Regions from separate parts of the Enterobacter cloacae complex sp. HYC080_NIDB genome, predicted to be linked through region 1. Evidence: predicted binding sites of a transcription regulator. Region 1 holds the regulator's gene; each other region holds the start of a gene.
What was found. The regulator CRP, encoded in region 1, controls carbon source genes, mostly activating them, when cyclic AMP is high. The targets are predictions, from matches to a motif close to ATGTGANNNNNNTCACAT.

Region 1 (3,906 bases):
AGGCTAATACTCGGTTCGTTTTAACCGGCGCGTTAACCAAATGCCATGATGAGGACGCTGACGCCATGCCACCGACGAAATGGTGTGCATGGTGTTCAGGTGGCCCAGCACGCGCTGCAAATGCTGCTCCAGGGTGCTCATCGGCCCGTGGGTCAGCGTTTCCGGCGCTTCCAGAATGTTCGAATCCCCCGACTCACCCGGCGCGTCATACTCCAGACGCTGCTGACACCTCTGCAGGGCGATTTCACACGACTGCAAATAACGCTGCGCCAGATCCGGCGTCAGCATCGTGTGCTCGCGCGCCAGGGTGGTCATGGCGTTAATATGCTCGACGATAAACTGGCTATGCGTGACCCAGAGCTTCATGTCCGCCAGATAGTGCGCGTTAAAGCCTGGCTCCTGCATCGCCTGGTTGAGCGAGTTAAACAGGGCGTTGTGCGCCTGATTAACTTTCATCCGCTGATACGCCAGCGGGGAGGGCTGCGGGTCGTCGCTCAGGATCAGACGAATGGCCTGCTGGTCAGCCTCCAGCGCGTCGTGGGCGTTCTGGCGCAGCAATCCGCTTTGCCACTGCGGCCACAGCCAGACCATGCCACCAAAGGCGATCAGGCAGCCAATCAGCGTATCGATCAGGCGGGCAACGATAAACTGTTCCCCGTTTAGCGTAAGCAGCTGAAGGGTATATACCGCCGTCACCGTAAAGCCCACCATCGCCCAGCCGTAGTTTTTGCGGATAATCAGGTAACTCACCAGCGTAATCACCAGCATCCCTGCCAGGGTATACCCCTCGGGAACGTGGAAGTGTAGCGTTACGCCCGCAATAATCAGCCCCGCCATCGTGCCGCCTGCCCGATGCAGAATACGTACCCGCGTGGCGCCGTAGCCGTTCTGGGTGACAAACAGCACGGTCATTAAGATCCAGTACGGTTTCGGCAGATGCAGCGCCATGCCCATCAGACTGGCGATACTGAGCATAACGCTAATCCGCGCGGCATTGCGCAGGGCAGAAGACTTAAGAGAGAGATAGCTTCTGAGTGCTGGCAGGAGCGGCAGACGTTTTTGCTTATCCGCCATCAGGTCGCGGGGATACAGCGGGCGCTGGGTGCGCAGCACGCGGGCAATGCGGCTGAAGTGCCAGGCGGCAAACTGGCCGACCGGGTTATCCGGATGCTGACGAGCAATTTTCTCCAGCGCGCCGAGCTGTTTATCCATGTTAAAGCGCGTGGGGTAGCGGTGATAGAGAATGTCGTCCGCCAGCACCCGCAGGCGCGTGGAGACGGTCTGCGCATTCCAGCGGATCACCGCCTCGGCGTGGCTGCGCTCGACCAGCTTTTGCACCTCTTGTGGGTGATGAAGGCTCACGGAGATATGCTCCTGCAGATCCAGCCCCACCTGGAAAGTACGCAGCAGGCGTTTATATTCGTGATTCTTGTTGGCGGCGAGCATATGCAACTGCTGATAGCATTGGCTTATCAGATCCACCACCTTTTGCTGGCGCGTCAGCAGCGGCGGTAAGGATTTTTCCGGGTCGGTATGCTGGGTCAGCAAGGTGTATTTGGCTTCGCAGTAATCTGCAAGCTGCACATACAACAGGCTCAGAGATTCACGCAGCGGCTGTTCCCGCCACAGCCAGAACCAGAACCAGTTAAACAGCCCGTACCACAGCGTGCCGAGGGCGTAGATCAGCAGCGGCTCCCACACCGGCATATTCCCGGCGAGGCTCAGGGTGAAGATGGCGGCAATCAGTGAAGCGGGAAGCAGGCGGGCGTGCAGGGAACTGATTTCTGCTGTAACACCGAGGCTCATCGCCAGTACGGTCAGGATCAGCGGCAGCGGAATATCGCGCGCCAGTAAAAGCTGCACGGCGAGGCTACAGCCAGCAAACAGCGAACCGCCAACGATCAGGCGTTTGAAAAAGCGTTTATGCGGCGTGTCCAGACCTGCGATGTTGCAGCAGGCGGGAACGAGAGAAAACAGCAGACCCTGCTGGAGATGTCCCAGAATCAGGCCCACGGCCACAGGAAGGCACAACACCAGCGTTTGTCGCAGTGCGTAATTAACTTCCGGGTGATAGATCAGCCTGCGCCACATGGGGAATAGAGACAAAAACGGCGTGACACCTTGCGATGGCACGCCGTTTGAGCGGAATTAACGCGTTCCGTAGACCACGATGGTTTTACCGTGGGCAGAGATCAGGTTCTGATCTTCCAGCATTTTCAGGATACGACCCACCGTTTCGCGGGAGCAACCGACGATCTGACCAATTTCCTGACGGGTAATTTTAATTTGCATGCCGTCCGGGTGGGTCATGGCGTCTGGCTGTTTCGCCAGGTTCAGCAGGGTCTGCGCGATACGACCGGTGACGTCCAGGAAGGCGAGGTTACCCACTTTCTCGGATGTGACCTGCAGACGACGCGCCATCTGGGAAGAAAGACGCATCAGGATGTCAGGGTTTACCTGAATCAACTGACGGAATTTCTTGTAAGAAATTTCAGCCACTTCACATGCTGTCTTTGCACGAACCCAGGCGCTACGTTCCTGGCCTTCTTCAAACAGGCCCAGTTCACCGATAAAATCGCCCTGGTTCAGATAAGAAAGGATCATCTCTTTCCCTTCCTCATCTTTGATCAGCACTGCCACCGAGCCTTTGACGATGTAATACAACGTTTCCGCTTTTTCACCCTGGTGAATCAGCGTGCTCTTCGATGGGTACTTATGAATGTGGCAATGAGACAAGAACCATTCGAGAGTCGGGTCTGTTTGCGGTTTGCCAAGCACCATGCGCTGTTATCCTCTGTTATAAGCTGTCACCAGAGTCATCAGATGCATCCGGACTCTGGGGTTGCAATCGAATTCTTACCCATACCCTGGGAAGTCGGCTGTCGTAACGTTTCGCAGCCAGTAAAGTTTGATGTCCTCTGCATACATGTGTAACGTCAATGTATTACTGTAGCATCCTGAGTGTTTTAGCATAGCTTTCGCCGCGTGTCTCCTGGTGTCTCGCTTCAGCATGATGCAGGTCGCCTTCCGTTGCGAGAAATGTAACGCACGCGTAATCTGTCACCGAAAATGCAACGTTGGAGTTAAAGAATATGCAAGCGCGCGTGAAATGGGTTGAAGGTTTAACGTTCCTGGGCGAATCCGCGTCAGGGCACCAGATTTTGATGGACGGTAACTCCGGCGATAAAGCCCCCAGCCCAATGGAAATGGTGCTGATGGCGGCGGGTGGATGCAGCGCGATTGACGTGGTGTCGATTCTGCAAAAAGGTCGTCATGACGTGACGGATTGCGAGGTTAAACTCACCTCAGAACGTCGCGAAGAGGCGCCACGCCTGTTCACCCACATTAATCTGCACTTTGTGGTCACCGGTAAAGCGCTTAAAGACGCGGCGGTTTCGCGTGCGGTGGATCTGTCTGCGGAAAAATACTGCTCTGTGGCGTTAATGCTGGAGAAAGCGGTAAAAATCACGCATTCGTATGAAGTGATCGAGGCTTAATCTTTTGGCGGGTGGCGCTTCGCTGACCCGCCCTACAAAAGCATGAACGTAGGCCCGGTAAGCGCAGCGCCACCGGGCAGAACAACTCACGCAATCTGCTTCCCTTCCATCAACCGCTCCACCAGCGGCGTCATGATGAGCTCCATCGCCAGCCCCATTTTTCCGCCTGGTACCACTAACGTATTCATGTGCGAAATAAACGAGCCCTGCAGCATCGCCAGCAGCCAGGGATAATCAATGCCTTCGAGATTGCGGAAGTGGATCACCACAAAGCTCTCGTCCAGCGACGGGATGGTTTTCGCCGCGAACGGGTTAGAGGTGTCCACCGTCGGCACGCGCTGGAAGTTAATGTGCGTGCGGGAGAACTGTGGCGTGAGGTAGTTGATGTAGTCTTCCATGGAGCGCACCA
Region 2 (3,906 bases), 2.2 Mb from region 1:
GCGCTGAACGTCACGCTGGTCGAAGCCGGTGAACGCATCCTCCCGGCGCTGCCTCCGCGTATCTCCGGTGCGGCGCACAATGAACTCACCAAACTGGGTGTGCGGGTGCTGACACAGACGATGGTGACAAGCGCCGACGAAGGCGGTCTGCACACCAAAGACGGTGAGTACATCAAAGCGGATCTGATGGTCTGGGCGGCAGGTATCAAAGCACCTGATTTTATGAAAGATATCGGTGGTCTGGAAACGAACCGCATTAACCAGCTGGTGACGGAGCCAACGCTGCAAACCACGCGCGACCCGGAAATCTTTGCAATTGGCGACTGTGCTTCCTGCGCGCGCCCTGAAGGTGGCTTCGTGCCGCCGCGTGCTCAGGCTGCGCACCAGATGGCAAGCCTGGTGCTGCATAATATTCTGGCGCAGTACAAAGGCAAACCGATGAAGACGTATGTCTATAAAGACCACGGCTCTCTGGTATCGCTGTCCAACTTCTCAACCGTCGGTAGCCTGATGGGTAACCTGATGCGTGGCTCAATGATGGTAGAAGGGCGCATAGCACGCTTTGTCTATATTTCACTGTACCGTATGCACCAGATCGCACTGCACGGCTACTTCAAAACGGGTCTGATGATGCTGGTGGGCAGAATCAACCGCGTCATCCGTCCGCGTCTTAAACTCCACTAATCTTTCACTCCCTCCGGGCCCTCCGGAGGGAGTTTTTAGCATATCATGCTGCCCGTCATGGATTAGGTGCTTAAGAGTTCTCCTAAACATGATATATCCCTCTCCAGTGTCCACTTTTTGATCCTTTGTCTTATTGGCGAAGCCGTGGCTTCATTGCAAAATTGTTACCAATAGCAACAAAGGAGGAAGTCCCGTGAATAAATCTATGTTGGCGGGTATAGGGATTGGTGTCGCAGCGGCGTTAGGTGTGGCTGCTGTTGCCAGTCTCAACGTATTAGATCGCGGCCCGCAGTATGCGCAGGTGGTTTCTGCTACTCCCATTAAAGAAACCGTAAAAACCCCTCGTCAGGAGTGCCGTAACGTCTCCGTGACCCACCGTCGTCCGGTACAGGATGAAAACCGTATTGCCGGCTCTGTTCTGGGTGCGGTAGCGGGTGGGGTAATTGGTCACCAGTTTGGCGGTGGCCGGGGTAAAGATGTCGCGACCGTCGTTGGTGCGCTGGGTGGCGGCTATGCCGGCAACCAGGTGCAGGGTGCGATGCAGGATAACGATACTTACACCACGACTCAGCAGCGTTGTAAAACCGTCTATGACAAGTCGGAAAAAATGCTGGGTTATGACGTCACCTACAAAATTGGCGATCAGCAGGGCAAAATCCGTATGGATAAAGACCCAGGAACGCAAATCCCACTGGATGGAAATGGCCAGCTGGTACTGAATAACAAAGTGTAAAAAAGATGTTCTCTGAACTTAGCTCCTCAAGCGCTCAGGCTGAGGAGCTTTTTTTTACCTCAAATTTTGAGGAGTTCAGGCCACAAGCGTAGTGTGGTTTCGGTTATATTCTGCAGTTTTTCCAGCGTCGCGCCTTCACGCGCGCTGATCGACATACCCTGCAAAATACAGCTCAGGTACTGCGCCAGCATCTGCGGCTGACAATGCGCGGGAATTTCACCGCGCTGCTGGCGTTGAGCCAGAAATGCGCTGAGCGTCTCTTCCTGCATGGCATGACGCGATTTCACCGTATTGGCGATCTCTTTCGACGCTGCCGCCAGGGTGGCGGAGGTGTTAATCATAAAGCAGCCCGCGGGCGTATCTTTGCTGGTGAAGCAGGTGGCAACGGCGGTGAAGTAATCCCGTAGCGCCTGTTCAACGCTTTTCTCTTCACAAAACAGCTGGGCTTCGTGTTTCGCTGCAAAGCGCGAAATGTATCGGTCCAGCACTGCCCTGAACAGCCCCTCTTTGTTGGTAAATTCAGCATAGAGCGTCGGTGCTTTGGCGCCGGTGGCTTCTACCAGATCGGAAAGCGAGGTCGCTTCATACCCATGTTGCCAGAAGAGAGTCATGGCCTTATCAAGCGCTGCATCCCTGTCAAACACTTTTGGTCGGCCACGGCTTTTCTTCGCACAACTCGTGACGTCGGTTGTCATTTGCCGTTGGTCCTCTGTTGATTTGTTGAATAACCATTATAAAAATAAACGCAACCCATCACCAGTGCAGAATGCTTAAAAATAAATTAATCATATATGTATGAAAATTAAAGACTTTAAAAATTAATTAATGCTCGTTATAAAATTATGTTGACGCGTGAGCTGGATCACATTTATGATTTACCTATCGATCGTTAACTAAATCGCTAACGACCTCCAAATTCATCTGCCAAAGGTAAACATCATGAAAAACGTAAAAACCCTCATCGCTGCAGCCGTACTGAGTTCACTTTCTTTCGCAAGCTTTGCTGCTGTACAAGTTCAGTCAACGCCAGCCGATCAGCATAAAGTCGGGACGATCTCTGCGTCTGCCGGGACTAACCTGGGTTCACTGGAAGATCAGCTGGCACAAAAAGCGGAAGCAATGGGTGCAAAATCCTACCGCATCACCTCTGTGACCGGTCCTAACACGCTGCACGGCACGGCTGTCATCTACAAATAAGCCGGGCATAAACCCTCATTTATGCCACTGCAATAAAAAACGCCCTGCTAAGCAGGGCGTTTTACGTTCTGTTTTACATCGACTGCTGAACGATATCGTGATGCCGGGTGACATCGGTCGGCATGCCTGACCGGGCCTCCATCGCACGTTCCATCACCTGGCTCTCGGTATTCGCATTCGTTTTAAAGCTCACCATCGCAGCATTCAGGTTAATGGGTAACGTCTGCGGATCGTCGCCGATATTTTTTGAAAGCGGCTGGTGAATTTCGACCAGCCGTACGCCGCCCGGCTCCTCAGAGACTTTAATCGGTGTGTTGATAATATTCACTTTAGTCCCCGGCGTAACGACGTTGAACAGCGTTTTGATATCGTCATCGCGCAGACGAATACAGCCGGAGCTGACGCGCATGCCGATGCCAAAGTCGGCATTCGTTCCGTGCAGCAGGTAAACCCCACCGTATGCCGCCAGGCGGATCGCGTGGTGCCCCATTGGGTTATCCGGGCCAGCCGGAACAACCGCGGGAAGATCGATGCCCTGGGCTTTATAACGGGCGCGAATGTTGGCCGTTGGCGTCCAGGTTGGATTCGCCCGTTTATCCGAGACGGTCGTCACCATCGTCGGTGTCAGGGTGTCGCCGCCCAGTTGACCGATACCGATAGGGTAGACGGTCACTTCATTTTTACCCGGCGGATAATAATAGAGACGTAACTCAGCCAGGTTTATGACGATCCCCTCGCGCGGGGCATCCGGCAGGAGAGTTTGTAACGGGATCGTCAGTACGCTGCCCGCGCGCGGGACATACGGATCGACGCCGGGGTTCGCCTGCAGCAGAGCCAGAAAACCGACGTTATATTTTTTGGCAATGGCTTCCAGTGAACCGCCATTATTTTCAACCACATGAAAGCGGTTTTCCCCGACCAGCTTGCTGCCAGGCGGTGGAAGAGGCCAGGTGTTTGCGCGAGCGGGAAGTGCAACCGCGACGGCGGCAGCCAGCGTAAACAGGGTTATCCAGCGGGTAAAACGCGAAGAGGTCATCATCACCATAATCCATATAAATGATAAGGTTATTGTTTTATAAGGTGTTAATGATAATTATGGCGAAAGGGTGTGTCGGGAAGATCGGGTGAAGTGCAAAGAGTTTGTAAATTGTCCCCCCGGCAGCACTGGCTAACGGGGGGAGGTCAGATTACGCGACCGCGTTCTCTTCGAGCTGCCGCATAAAGTTACGCACCCAGTCCATACGGGTTTTGCGATCCGCCAGCTCCTGGGTAAATTTCAGACGGGTTGGCCC
Region 3 (3,906 bases), 570 kb from region 1:
GGCCGCCATGACATGGCCTTTCAGCTGTGTGGTGCCGCGTACCATGTTTTCACAGGCGATGATGTTCAGCGGGGTGTCGATGCCCTGCGCTTTACGTTTTGCCAGGCCTTTAGCCACCGCCGGGGCGATACGCTCCAGAACCACCGGGCCTACCGCCGTGGTGATAAGGTCAACGCTGGCAATCAGGTCGATTACGTCGTCGCCAATGCTGCTGACCGCGTTCACGCCTGAGACGGTATCGACCTGCTCGTTTTCGCCCACCACATGGACCTGATAGCTATGACGGGCATTCAGGGCATCCAGGACCACCTGATTCACATCGGCGAACGTCAGCGTAATGCCCGCGTCTGCCAGCAGTTTGCCGATAAAACCACGACCGATGTTACCTGCGCCAAAATGTAATGCTTTCATAGTGTTAACCTTCATCAATGTTTTTACCCGAGAGGGCTGGGGTGAGGAGCTTTCTCCCCCTCACCCTAGCCCTCTCCCCGGGGGGAGAGGGAAGAGGCGCTGTTATTTGTTCAGCAGTGCCAGAACTTCTTCAACGCTGGTGGTTTTGGCCAGACGCTCGATAACGGACTCATCGTCCAGGGCGTTGGTCAGGCTGGTGATCACCTGGATATGCTCGTTGTTGCGAGCGGCGATACCAATCACCAGGCGGGCGATGTCATCTTCTTCTTCACCGAAGCGTACGCCATCAGGATACTGACAGAACACCACACCGGTTTTCAGCACGCGGTCTTTCGCCTCAACGGTACCGTGTGGAACCGCGATGGATTCACCGAGATAGGTTGGGGTCAGTTTTTCGCGTTCCAGCATCGCATCGACATATTCAGGCTGAACGTAACCGCCTTTTACCAGCTGTTCACCGGCAAAGCGAATCGCTTCTTCTTTAGTAGCCGCGGTACGGCCGAGGAAGATGTTCTCCGCACCCAGTTTAAATAGGTGGGCATTACTCTCGTCAAAGCTATCCTGCAGGCTGGTGCGCACTTTCACTTCGTTATCTTCATGACGCTGCGCGGCAACCAGACGTTCGGTCAGGCTGGTGTACAGGCCGCTGTCGAGGAAGTTAGTCAGCGAAATGTGCTGTGCCTGCGGTACCTGACGCATGGCGCGTTCGGTCAGATCGCGGTGGGTGATCACCAGGTCAACGTCCGGCGGCAGACTGTTAATTGCGCTGTTGGTCACGGAGATGTTGGTCAGGCCCGCATCCTGTACTTTCTTACGCAGCACGCCGGCACCCATTGCGCTGGAGCCCATACCGGCATCACAAGCAACGATGATTTTACGCACGTGGCTCAGGTCGTTAGAGACATCGCCAGCCGCCAGCGGGGTTGCGCCTTTGGATTCCGCTTTCATGTCGTGCATACGGCGGGTTGCCGCTTCGATATCGTCATCTTCTTTCACTTTGCTGGTTTTCAGCAGGATAGAAGAAACCACGAAGGAGACCGCCATGGCCGCACAGATAGCCGCGATGTTAGCGAAGTAGGCACCTTTCGGGGTCATCGCCAGCACGGCCAGGATAGAGCCCGGAGAAGCAGGAGAGACCAGACCGCCGCCCAGCACGCTCAGGGTGAACACGCCGGTCATACCGCCGAGGATAACGGCCAGGATCAGGCGTGGGTTCATCAGCACGTACGGGAAGTAAATTTCGTGGATACCGCCCAGGAAGTGGATGATAGCCGCACCGCCAGCAGACTGCTTAGCGCTGCCGCGACCAAAGAACATGTATGCCAGCAGAACGCCCATACCCGGACCTGGGTTCGCTTCAATCAGGAAGAAGATGGACTTGCCGAGATCGTGAGACTGCTGAATACCCAGCGGCGAGAAGATACCGTGGTTGATGGCGTTATTAAGGAACAGAATTTTCGCCGGTTCAACGAAGATAGACGCCAGCGGCAGCATGTCGTGCGCCACCATAAAGTTAACGCCTGCCGCCAGAATTTTGGACAGCACTTCAACCGCAGGACCAATGCCGAGGAACGCCAGAATCGCGAGGATCATCCCGATGATGCCCGCAGAGAAGTTGTTCACCAGCATTTCGAAGCCGGATTTGATCTTACCATCTACCCAGACGTCGAATTTCTTAATCGCCCAGCCGCCCAGAGGACCGGCAATCATGGCACCGAGGAACATCGGCATATCCGCACCGACGATAACACCCATTGTGGTGATGGCACCCACAACGCCACCACGGTCACCGCCTACCAGACGACCACCGGTGAAACCGATCAGCAGCGGCAGGAGGTAAGTAATCATAGGGCCAACAAGTTTCGCCAGCGTTTCGTTAGGCAACCACCCTGTCGGAATGAACAATGCGGTGATAATACCCCACGCGATAAACGCGCCGATATTTGGCATCACCATGTTGCTGAGGAAACGACCAAAGCTTTGAACTTTGATCTTGAAATCGGATGACATAAAACACCCCTTCTTATGTTTACGCTTAGGCTTGCGGCCCGAGGTTTATCGTTAATGTGCGGCGGCAGAGGTAGCCGGGCCCTGTTCTGATGCTGTGAAATCTGGCACTGAATCGTTCAACTGTCCAGACAGTGAAAATTTGTGTGATATGTGTCACGTAAATGTAGGGGGTGTGGCATTCAATGACGTGATCTGAATCACAAAATTAGTGGGTAAAAAAAATACGATGGCGAAAAACAAAGCAAAAACCACGCATTTTTGTGATTGCGATCGCATTTTTGTTTTGTGGGTTTGTTTCTGGATTGTGACTGATTTCACAAAATATTTTTATGCAGATTTCTCTGGCTGTGATCGGCGGCAAACTCTGCTTTGCGAATTGGCGTCAGGATAGTCTTGCGTGACACGTAAAGCTAAAAAACCACTTTTCATGTGTGGTATGGCGAAAAGTTAAAAGGTGGATTACGCTCATAATGTAAGGTTAAGTATATTATTATTCAGGTTATATTTTGACACGTTTATAAACTTGCATGGAGATATTATAAAAACCGATACTCCCCGGCTCTGAAATAACCAGTGTGCCTTTTAAATTTAAAAATAAATTAATTAGGCTGCGTGCTGTTTTATTCGTTTAATGAGTTGACGTTGTTTAAGTGAGGAAAATATGTTTCTCAACTATTTTGCGTTGGGCGTATTGATTTTTGTATTTCTGGTGCTTTTTTACGGGATTATCGCTATTCATGATATCCCTTATAATATGGCTAAAAAACGTAATCATCCCCATGCCGATGCGATTCATACGGCAGGCTGGATTAGCCTGTTCACCCTCCATGCCATCTGGCCGTTTCTGTGGATTTGGGCCACGCTCTACCGTGAAGATCGCGGTTGGGGCATGCAGAACCACATTACAAAGCCAGATGAGGTCCCGGGCATGGATGCGCTGTCCAAACGCGTGGCCGAATTAGAACAAAAGCTGGCGGCGGTACAGCCCACTGCTGATCAGAACACGCTGGAGCGCTAATCATGGATCTGTTAATTATTTTGACCTATGTGGCATTTGCCTGGGCGATCTTTAAAATATTCCGCATTCCGGTAAATCAGTGGACGCTCGCCACCGCAACGTTGGGTGGGGTATTTATTGTTGCCGGACTGATTCTGTTAATGAACTATAACCATCCGTATACCTTTACGGCGCAAAAAGCGGTTATTTCCATTCCGATTACACCGCAGGTGACGGGCGTGGTCACCGAAGTGACTGATAAAAACAACCAGCTCATTAAAAAAGGCGAAGTATTATTTAAACTTGATCCGGGCCGCTACCAGGCGCGGGTCGACAGACTCAAGGCCGATCTGGTCACCGCAACCCACAATATCGATAGCCTGAAAGCGCAGCTTGCAGAAGCCGTCGCTAATACCACGCGCGTCTCGGCAGAGCGTGACCGCCTGTATAAAGATTATCAGCGTTACCTGAAAGGCAGCCGGGCGAAG
Region 4 (3,906 bases), 1.1 Mb from region 1:
CCTGCAGACCGTGCTTTTCAGCAACGTAGCGGGTCAGGCGGCGCAGGGCCAGTACGTTATCGCAGACCTCAACGACGCAGTGGCTATGCTTCAGGTTTAACTCGAACTGCCCGGACTCGGCTTCCGCGACGATCCCTGTCAGCGGGATGCGCTGAAGGTGTGCCAGCTGTTCCAGTTCGTCAAACAGCGCCGTATGTTCTGCCGAAGTATCCATATGAAAGCAGCCCTGATTCTGCGGCTCATGAGTATCCTGCCCCGTCAGGTAGAACTCAATTTCCGGGGCAATCACCGGGAACAGCCCGTGCTGGTGGAAGCGGGCCAGCACGATCTGCAGTATCACGCGCGGCTCAAGCGGGCAGGGGGCGTCGTCGCTGTCTTTCATCGTCAGCAGGATCTGCGCGTTGTGCTGCGGATCTTGTGCTGAGGGGCGCAGGGAACCGGCGACAGGAATGCAGAGTCGATCCGGTTCATCATTCAGCAGGGCGGCTATTTTCCCTTTCTGATCCATCGAGTAGACAGAGAGGGGAAAGTAGCAGCCTTTTTCCAGATTCAACATGCTCTCTACCGAGAGACGCTTGCCGCGCATAATGCCGTTGATATCGTTGAGGTAAACGTCAACATGTTTTGTCTGCGGGTAACGCTCCAGATAATCCGCCACTTCCACGGAAATGTTGTGCTGCAGGGCATCAATTTTTTCATCAAGCCACAGACCTGAGTTGAGTGCGCCGGGGAGTGATAAACCGGGAAAGCTAAAATACGGACGGATACTTTTGAGGAAAAACGCATTCATTATCGAGTTCATAGTCATTCTTCAATGAAGCCGTAGCGGTAGTGAACTCAGCTTAAATGGGGCGGCGTAAACGGGGGATAAAAAGCAGCAGGCCCGGCGTAAAGAAAGTATAAAGGCGGGCTATTTTTTCTCTTTCTTCTGCATATCAAGCAGTTGCTCCGGCGTCACAGCCGGGTAACCCTGCGCGTCTTCCGGTACTTCATGCATCGCCGGAATCGGCACCAGCGGGCCTAAAAAGCGCGGTTCACGTTTGAAAATGTAGAGGTCCGCCAGCGCGCCAAAACGCGCGCCAAATTCGCGCACGCGCACGCTCAGCATATCTTTAGGCGACGGCACCGCGTAGCACTGCGCCTGAATACCCATATGCAGCGCAATAAACAGCGCGCGCTCGCAGTGGAAACGCTGGGTGATGATGATGAAGTCGTTGGTGTCGAACACTTTGCGGGTGCGCACGATGGAGTCGAGGGTGCGGAAGCCTGCGTAGTCGAGCACGATGTCGGCAGGATCCACGCCTGCGGCAATCAGGTCCTTACGCATCGTCACCGGTTCGTTATAGCTTTGCAGCGCGTTATCACCGCTTAACAGCAGATAGTTCACCTTGCCGCTGTTGTAAGCGTTCAGCGCGCCCTGAATTCGGTAACGATAATACTGGTTGATCACCCCGGTTCGGTAATACTTGGCGGTGCCGAGTACCACGCCCACCTGGCGATAGGGCAGGTCCTGCAGGTCATCAAAGATGTAAGGGGCGGTTTTCCAGCTCATCCAGCGGTCGAGACCCAGCACGATCAACAGCAGTATGCCGACCAGGACAGACAGGCTGTAAAAAACGCGCTTTAACATGGAGATGGCTCGTTCGTGGATGAAAGTTCACTCAGGCTACTTTACCCGTCTGGTTAGCGCAAGAAACAGCGACTCAACTGAGGGGTTTTTCAGCAATGTGGCGGACATTTCAGTCCGCCGGAAGGATTTATGCCAGCAGTACGCGGTCGATCGTCGTGCAGCCTAACGCCTTGAGCGTCGCAGCGGTGGCATCCCACTGAATCAGTGGCGCATCGGCCTTTTCGGCCAGAATTGCGCGCTGAATGTCGGGGTAGTCGTAGCCGTTCAGGCTCAGCAGGTTGAGCGCACCCTGCAGCGGCGGCAGCGTTGGGTTAAACGCGGCGTTTTCCGCATAGCTGCCGGTGAAGATACGGCCATCGCGGCACTGCAGCGCCACGCCGCTTGGGGCGTTACTGTACGGAGTGTGGCTCTTGTTAGCCGCACGAATGGCCGCTTCGCTAAGGTCATCGCCGGACAGGGCGAAACCATGATCCTGCTCGTCCATCAGCAGCGTTTTAATGTCCAGATCTTTCGGGCCGAAGGCATCCGGCAGGTAATCGCCCAGCGTGTGTGGCGCACGTCCCGGCAGGTTGATGCGCAGTTGCAGCCCGCTGTTCAGCTCGTTCATAAACTGACGGCAGTGTCCGCACGGCGTGTAGTTCACGGTGATGGCGCTCAGGGCCTTTTCACCGCGCAACCAGGCGTGACTGATAGCGCTTTGCTCCGCATGAACGGTTTGCTGCATGGTTGCGCCCAGGAACTCCATGTTTCCACCGAAGTACCAGGTTCCGCTGACGCCGCGCGCAATAGCGCCGACGTTGAAGTGGGAGAGATCGGCACGCGCGCAGGCGGCAGCCAGGGGCAGCAGTGCGAAAGCCAGCGCGTCTTCATCCAGTCCCGCTGCTTGTTTCAGCATGGTGACCTGCTCTGCCGTCAGCAGGGCGGGGAAATGTGCATCTGCCAGGACGGGAGCAAGGGCTGATTGCAAATTCTCTGCAAGCTGAGCGAAGGCAGCTTGAAAACGTGGGTGCATGGCGTTTGCCTCATAAAGGTTAATGGATCGGTAGTTTACGGAGCCGCTGGGGCTTTATATGTGATCCACTTCTCATTATGTATGCAACTTATGAAATCAAAATGAAATTTGCGCGACGCATCGCAAATTTTAGCCCATCACCGCCAGAATCAATGGGAAAATAAACGGGGCGAGCAGGGAGGTGATAATCCCGCAGATCACCAGCGCCAGGGAGCTAAAAGCCCCTTCCTGATAGTCCAGCTCCGCGCAGCGGGCGGTACCCAGGGCGTGCGAGGCGGTGCCCATCGACAATCCCCGCGCCGCTTTAGTATGGATCCGCATCGCGTTCAGGAGGGTGTGACCAAACACCGCGCCGAGAATACCGACGAAAATGACGCACATCGCGCTGATGGCCGGGATCCCGCCGAGGCTGCCGCCTACCGCCATTGCGATAGGTGTGGTCACCGATTTAGGCAGAATAGAGGCCGCAATTTGTGGCGAAGCGCCCATCAATAGCGCCACCGACGTGCCGGTTATCATCGCCACCAGGCTGCCCACAAAACAGATAGTAATGATGGATTTCCAGCGGGCGCGGATCTGGTGCAACTGCTCATATAAAGGAAAGGCGAGGGCCACAACGGCGGGCTGCAACAGGTCGTTTAAAATTTTGCTGCCGGCAAAGTAACGTTCGTAAGGGATGCCGGTGAGCAGCAGGAAAGGAATAATTACCACCATCGCCACCAGCAGGGGGTTGAGCAGCGGCATTTTGAAGCGTGCGGCAAGTTTACGCGCGGCGAAGAAGACCAGCAGGGTTAACGGCAGAGACCACCAGATATTAGCCATCATTTTTTTGTTTTCTCCCCGATGACGTTACGTTCGCCATGTACCAGATGTGAACTCCAGCTCACGACAAGGAAAACCACCAGCGTGCTAACCGCGCAGGAGACCACAATCGGGCCGAACTGGGCTTTGAGCAAATCAAAATACTGCATGACCCCGACGCCGATGGGCACGAAAAGCAGCGCCATATAGCGGATGAGGACGAAACAGCCGGGGTTAACCCACTTTGCGGGCAGAATTTGCAGCGCCAGTAAAACAAAGAGGATCAGCATGCCGATAATGCTGCCAGGAATGGTGATAGGCAGCAGCGACGCGATAAAAATCCCGGCATACAGGCAGGCGTAAATCAGGACGAATGCGCGCAGATATTGCCAGATAATGTTCAATGATTTGCTCATGGTGATAGTCCTTGATGAAACGCATTCATCATACAATTAAACCTGAA

Region 2: the regulator CRP is predicted to act here: its motif matches at 2,268-2,285, upstream of bhsA (multiple stress resistance protein BhsA).
Region 3: the regulator CRP is predicted to act here: its motif matches at 2,607-2,624, upstream of O1723_RS20835 (PTS mannitol transporter subunit IICBA).
Region 4: the regulator CRP is predicted to act here: its motif matches at 2,701-2,718, upstream of cdd (cytidine deaminase).

The regions. Positions count from the first base shown of each region.
Region 1 covers NZ_CP114212.1:406,915-410,820, forward strand. The annotation lists gene argD (bifunctional acetylornithine/succinyldiaminopimelate transaminase) at 1-7, shown strand, start outside; gene O1723_RS01815 (YccS/YhfK family putative transporter) at 4-2,091, opposite strand; gene crp (cAMP-activated global transcriptional regulator CRP) at 2,149-2,781, opposite strand; gene O1723_RS01825 (OsmC family protein) at 3,093-3,497, shown strand; gene O1723_RS01830 (phosphoribulokinase) at 3,584-3,906, opposite strand, start outside.
Region 2 covers NZ_CP114212.1:2,735,127-2,739,032, reverse strand. The annotation lists gene O1723_RS13020 (NAD(P)/FAD-dependent oxidoreductase) at 1-684, shown strand, start outside; gene O1723_RS13015 (glycine zipper 2TM domain-containing protein) at 878-1,417, shown strand; gene comR (TetR family copper-responsive transcriptional repressor ComR) at 1,477-2,112, opposite strand; gene bhsA (multiple stress resistance protein BhsA) at 2,357-2,614, shown strand; gene ldtC (L,D-transpeptidase LdtC) at 2,688-3,653, opposite strand; gene mfd (transcription-repair coupling factor) at 3,802-3,906, opposite strand, start outside.
Region 3 covers NZ_CP114212.1:4,395,037-4,398,942, reverse strand. The annotation lists gene mtlD (mannitol-1-phosphate 5-dehydrogenase) at 1-411, opposite strand, end outside; gene O1723_RS20835 (PTS mannitol transporter subunit IICBA) at 514-2,421, opposite strand; gene O1723_RS20830 (DUF3302 domain-containing protein) at 3,083-3,439, shown strand; gene O1723_RS20825 (HlyD family secretion protein) at 3,442-3,906, shown strand, end outside.
Region 4 covers NZ_CP114212.1:1,514,803-1,518,708, forward strand. The annotation lists gene O1723_RS07165 (glutamine synthetase family protein) at 1-790, opposite strand, end outside; gene sanA (outer membrane permeability protein SanA) at 911-1,630, opposite strand; gene cdd (cytidine deaminase) at 1,758-2,642, opposite strand; gene O1723_RS07180 (CidB/LrgB family autolysis modulator) at 2,772-3,467, opposite strand; gene O1723_RS07185 (CidA/LrgA family protein) at 3,464-3,859, opposite strand.